DNA from 2 places in the Paenibacillus algicola genome. Region 2 is predicted to be linked to the other one. Evidence: a T-box and tRNA genes for the amino acid it is inferred to sense, from the RefSeq annotation. Region 2 holds a T-box; the other holds one or more tRNA genes.
What was found. The T-box of region 2 lies ahead of E6C60_RS06055 (arginine--tRNA ligase). A T-box ahead of a tRNA ligase gene usually reads a tRNA of that ligase, here a tRNA-Arg.
Positions count from the first base shown of each region.

Region 1: it encodes a tRNA-Arg, which carries the amino acid that the T-box ahead of E6C60_RS06055 (arginine--tRNA ligase) is inferred to sense. The anticodon was not compared.

Region 1 covers NZ_CP040396.1:197,383-200,493, forward strand. Annotated here, with positions in the region: gene E6C60_RS00975 (PdaC/SigV domain-containing protein) at 1-536, shown strand, start outside; gene clpP (ATP-dependent Clp endopeptidase proteolytic subunit ClpP) at 647-1,243, opposite strand; tRNA gene E6C60_RS00985 (tRNA-Arg) at 1,421-1,495, opposite strand; gene E6C60_RS00990 (sugar-binding transcriptional regulator) at 1,742-2,788, shown strand; gene gap (type I glyceraldehyde-3-phosphate dehydrogenase) at 2,894-3,111, shown strand, end outside.
Region 2 covers NZ_CP040396.1:1,364,678-1,367,788, forward strand. Annotated here, with positions in the region: gene E6C60_RS06055 (arginine--tRNA ligase) at 1-1,864, opposite strand, end outside; T-box leader at 1,908-2,124, opposite strand; gene E6C60_RS06060 (class I SAM-dependent methyltransferase) at 2,174-2,944, opposite strand.

The DNA of each region.
Region 1 (3,111 bases), 1.2 Mb from region 2:
ACATCTCGGTTCGCTACCCGGTTCTGAGCGGGATGGCGAATGCCAAGGCGGAGGCGGATATGAATGCCGTCTTCAGACAGCATGCCGAGGATTTTATCTCGGAATCGGTCGAGGGATTGAAGGAGATGCCGGCTCCGCGGGAAGGGATACCGTATGAGTATACCGGAGATTTTATCGTGCACCATAATCGTGACGGTATTCTGAGCCTGACTGCACATGAGTATACCTATGCTGGCGGGGCGCACGGAATGACCTATCGCACCAGCTGGACATTCTCACTTCCAGATGGAAAGAAGCTGCAGCTTGCTGATGTAATCAACCTGCAGGGTGACCGTAAACAAAAGCTGGATACGTATGTGCTGGAAACGCTGGAGGAAGGAGGCGGTTACCTCGGCGGGTTCCAGGGTGTGCCGGCCGATGCATCGTTCTATATTCAAGGGGATGCGGCGGTGCTCTACTTCCAGCTGTATGAATATACGGCGTACGCCTACGGCTTCCCGGAGATCAAGCTGCCCTTCAGCGTTTGGAAGAAGTAGGCCTGTTTCTGGCAGGAGCATCTAGGCACATGAAAAAGGGGCGGTCCCTTGAGATTACGGATCTCAAGAGACAGCCCCTGTTCTTGCTGTGAGAAAAAGTTGATTGGATGTTAGATGCCTTGCGGCGGTGTGCTTTCCAGCACCTGATCCACCAGTCCGTACTCCTTCGCTTCGGAAGCGGTCATGAAGTAGTCACGGTCGGTATCCTTCTCGATGCGCTCCAGCGGCTGTCCGGTGCGCTCGGCAAGAATGTGGTTCAGCTTATCGCGCATCTTCAGGATGCGGCGGGCGCGAATTTCAATATCCGTAGCCTGTCCCTGAGCACCGCCCAGCGGCTGGTGGATCATAATTTCACTGTTTGGCAGCGCGAAGCGCTTGCCCTTGGCGCCGGCATTCAGCAGGAACGCGCCCATCGAGGCAGCCATGCCGACACAGATTGTGGATACGTCCGGCTTAATAAATTGCATTGTATCAAAAATAGCCATACCGGCCGTGATGGAGCCGCCCGGACTGTTAATATACAGATGAATGTCCTTCTCTGGGTCTTCCGCTGTCAAAAACAGCATTTGCGCAATGATGGAATTGGCGACCACGTCATTGACATCGGAGCCGAGGAAGATAATGCGGTCTTTCAGCAGTCTGGAATAGATGTCATAGGCCCGCTCACCGCGGTTGCTTTGTTCTACGACCATAGGGATAAAACTCATTCGTGAAACCTCCTCTAAAGTACATTCCTCATTAAAATACTGTTACCGTATTACCCATATGATAAACAATTGAAATCAAAAAGTCAAAGAAAGTCAAACTAATGGGTAAAAAAAAGAGCCGTTCAGGGCGCTTATGGGTAAAACAATATTGGGAAAACTGAAGATGGTAAGTAAAAATGGCGCGCCCGCGAGGAATCGAACCTCGATCTCAGGCTCCGGAGGCCTACGTCATATCCATTGGACCACGGGCGCATATTCAGTTAAAAATTTAGCAACAGAATTGATTATAGCAGATGACATTTTAAAATACAAGCGGGCGTTATATTTTATCTCTCATGGACATGAATAAGAAGGAGAAGGGCGGAGAAATATACTTTCGGTACACTTGCAACCGCCACGGATATTCGTTAGAATGTTAGTGGGACTGAAAAAGTTTAGCTGGGACATTTTTTGACCACCAGACCAAACTCCAAAGACGAAGTTGCGGGAGTGGAAGGTATGCGTCATTTATTAGAAATACAAGAGCAGCTTCTGCCCGATCTGATGGACACTCTGAAGCGAAGATATACGGTGCTGCGGCAGATTCGCTCTCAAGGCATGGTCGGCCGCCGAACCCTTGCAGCGTCTCTGGCTATGACCGAGCGGGTGCTGCGAGCAGAGACCGATTTCCTGAAGTCCCAGGGACTGCTGGAAATCGAGAGCCTTGGCATGCGCATCAGCCGCAGCGGTGAGCTGCTGCTGGACCAGCTGGAGCCGGCAATGAAGGACCTGTTCGGGCTGGACGATCTTGAAGAGCAGATTCGCGAGGCTTACGGGCTTCGCAAGGTCGTCGTCGTGCCAGGAGACAGCGAGTCCTCGCCGGATGTCAAGCGCGAGCTTGGCCGCGCCGGCGCGAGAGCGCTGCTGCAGGAGGCCCGCATCGGAGATACGATCGCGGTGACCGGCGGCTCCACGCTGGCTGAGGTGGCAGAGCAGATGGGCTCGCCGGCTGGCGGGCCCCTGAAGGGCGCATGGTTCGTGCCAGCGCGGGGCGGTCTCGGCGAGAGCGTGGAGATTCAGGCGAATACGATTGCTTCCAAGATGGCCAAGAAGGTGGGAGCTGAATACCGCCTGCTGCATGTACCGGATTTACTGAGCGATGATGCGTATCAGTCCCTGGTCCAGGATCCCAATATCCAGGAAATTGTAGATTCCATTCGCAGCTCCCGAATCATTATTCACGGCATCGGGGATGCCATGGAGATGGCGCGCCGGCGCCGGCTGGGGCCCGAGGCGATGGAGGACCTCCGCAAGGAGGGAGCGGTCGCGGAATCCTTTGGCTACTATTTTAGTGAAGAAGGCACCGTTGTGCACCGCATGCTGACGCTGGGCCTCAGGCTGGAGGACATTGTCCGGACAGAGATTATTATCGGAATCGCAGGCGGGGTGAGCAAGGCACAGGCCATTCACTCCGTGCTGAAGTTCGGACAAGAGGACATTCTGGTTCTCGATGAAGCGGCGGCCATGGAGCTCTGTGCAAGAATTGCATGCAGGCGTGAGCCGTAGATGTTTGGAATTCACAGAATGTGTTTTTTATGAATGTGTTGTCTCGACGGGCTTTACGGTCTGTCTTGAATAAATAAAACTTTCACTATATGGAGGGAATTACTCATGGTTAAAGTAGGTATTAACGGATTTGGACGTATCGGACGTAACGTGTTCCGCGCAGCGCTGAACAACAACGATGTAGAAATCGTAGCAATCAACGACTTGACAGACGTAAGCACGCTTGCACACCTGTTGAAATACGACACGACGCACGGCAGACTGAACGCGACAGTTGAAGCTAAAGAGGGCGTGCTGATCGTAAACGGCCGCGAAGTAAAGGT
Region 2 (3,111 bases):
CTAGTACATCCAACGCTTCCTTAAGGGTATCCCTGAATAACAAGGTCAACCAGACCCGAAGCTGATGCAGGGGACCTTCTGATTTCAAAATAGGGCAAGCCGCATAAAAATGATTGAAGAGCGAAGCTAATTCGTATGCATAGTTACAAATGGTGCTCGGTGAAAGCTCCTGCGCGGCCTCAGCGAGTGTTTCATTCCACATGCTGATATGTCGCAGTAAGGCATGCTCCTGAACCTCAAGTGCCTCAATGTGCTCGGGCGCCTCTGGCAGCTGATTCTTCAAGCCGGCTTTATTCAGCACACTCAGCGACCGGGCGTATGAATACAGCAGATAGACACCGGTGTTCCCGGAAATCTCTGTTGCCTGCTTCAAGTCAAATACCACCTCAGTTTGCAGAGCAAACCGAAGCAGGTAATAACGGATCGAGGCGATAGCGATGTCACGGCTTGCCAGCCCGTTTTTATCCGAGCGGTGGTCCTCTATAAAAGCTTCCACGCGTTCGATCAGCTCAGCGACTTTGATTCCGATTCCCTGACGCCCGGACATGGCGTAGGAAGCTTTTCTTTCCGATGTATCCACTCCCAATTCTTCAGCGGCGGCAGGACTTAAAGACACGACACCGTAGCTGACATGGCGGAGCTTTTGCGCTTCTTCTTGAAACCCAAGCACCTCCAACGCTTGTTTTACCATGGCTTGTGGATACTGCTGCCTATAGTCAATTACGTTGATGACGGCATCCGCCCGTCCAAACGTCTTGATCTGACCGGTGTTGTTGGGCGCGGTGGTCCATACCCCTTCAGTAAAGCCTGTATATGAAAAATCGTTTTGCAGCAGCCCGTATTTCCACAAGTGGTAGGCAATGTCTTTTGCCGTATAGGTCAAAATGCCGTTAGAGCGCACGAGCACCTTATCCAAGCTGTGATCCTGCTCTAGGGTCCTCATGCCCCCCGAACTTTCATCATCCGAATGGTTTTGTTTTAACACCCAGCAGCCCGCAAGCTTGCCTTGAGTTTCTTGAACAAAAAGAGGTGTTTGCTGTAGCAGATGAAATGCGGTGTTCCAGAAACCTTCTTTAACAATGCTGCTCTCCCAAACCAGCAGGTCATATTCAATGCCAAACTGCTGCATCTCTTCCAGATGCTCGCGCACAATACGTTCTGCAGTAATGAGGCCGATCCAGGCTATGTTTTGATCGCCTTTTTCAAGTGCATGAAGGACTTCGGTTCTTTTTTGCAGCAAATCAGGTTTTTCCTTGTAAGCCCGGTTCACCGCAGCGTAAACATCCCAGCAGAAATCGCCGAATCGTTTGTGGCTGCCATTTATAGGCTGCTGGAGCAGGCCAACCAGTGTATCCGCCAGCTGATTCCCCAAATCATCGATATAATTGTGGACCTCTACATGATATCCATTTTTCCTGAGCAGCCGAACGAGAGTGTCCCCGATACAGGAGTTTCTCAAGTGACCGATATGTGCTGATTTATTCGGATTAATGGAGGTGTGCTCGATTACCACTTTTTGTCCTGCAGGCTCTGATTTTTCAGTATTCATCTTGGCCCAGGCCGTCCAATGGATTTTGAAATTGATGAAGCCGGGAGCAACGATGTCTATTTGCGGAAATAGCTCGCTAAATTTCGGGTTTTGCTGGAGTACCTCTGTAATCATTTGAGCGATAGAGAGTGGCGGTTTGCGCAGTGTCTTGGCCAGCTGCATGGCGGCATTGGTTGAATAGTCTCCATGCTTCATGTTGGCAGGCTGCTGAATCTGGATCCGCAGGCTTGCTTCATCTGACGCCGGTTGTCCCGATAAGGATAAGATTTCCTGAACTGCGGTTAGAACGGATGATTTAATAAACTGGCTCAGCATTATGCTTTCCTCCTAGGATAAAATAAAAAAATCCTCGTCTCTTATAAGAGACGAGGATTTGGCTCGCGGTACCACTCTTGTTGCTGATGTAAACACACTCAGCCACTTTATACGTTAACGGTGTAAGCCGGGACTCCTACTATAATTTCGGAGATCCATCTCCCGGGCCCGTTTCGTAAACGAATCTGTACCGGCTCCCACTCTTCCGGCTCGCTTGGACATAGATATACGTTCATTACTCTCCCGATCATTGAATTGCATTGATATGTACATAATGTTTTTCATATTATAACCAATATTATGTGAAAATCAACTACATTTTATAGCAGCGATACGAAGGCGCGTATAGTCAGCGCTGTACCATTCCCCGTTCCATAAGGCGGGTTTTACTCGCTCACTTATTTTATGGTAGGCATCCTTCTTGTCCTGCGGGTTCATTCCCGAGAAAAGCATTTGTCCAAAGTGAGAGAGCCAATGCTGTACTCCCTTTTCCCCATCTGGAAGAGGAGTGGGGCGCTCATAATGCAGCGCCTGTGTAACCCGAAAGCCTGCTTCCTCCAGCAATAAAGTGTACTGGCCAAGGGTTGGAAAATACCATGGATTTCGACCTGCGGCTTCGATCCCGTAATCTGTTTTTAACGTGTCCAATGCAGCCTTCAGGATCATCTCAATATTGCCCTGCCCGCCAAATTCAGCAATGAATCGTCCTCCAGGCTTCAAGCAGCGGTGGATCGACAATGCGGCGCTTTTTGCGTCTTTCATCCAGTGCAGTGCAGCATTAGAGAATATGGCATCATACGAAATATCGGAGGTGTAATTTTCTCCGTTGCCTTGTATAAAGTGAAGTTCGGGGTATTTGACGGATGCAGCCCGGACCATATCGTGCGAGAAATCCATTCCCGTTACTTCAGCACCGGAGCGTGAAATGCTGTAAGCCAGATCGCCGGTTCCACAGCCCCAATCCAAAATCGATTCACCTTCCTGCGGAGATAGCCAGTCGATCAGACCCTTGCCGAATCCGGATACAAAACTCATAGAGCGGTCATATTCTTCTGGACTCCATCTCTGAGAATCTGCCATGGACAATTCCTCCCAACAAAAGACTTGTAATGTTGGACTTATTATTACTCTTAGAGTGTTATAAATAGAAATACTAAATAACTATCCAACTTATAGGTTAAATCTATAAAATCCTGGAAAAGCATTGGAACCAGAATCCTCTTACCCCCTTCGGATGAAAAAAAAAT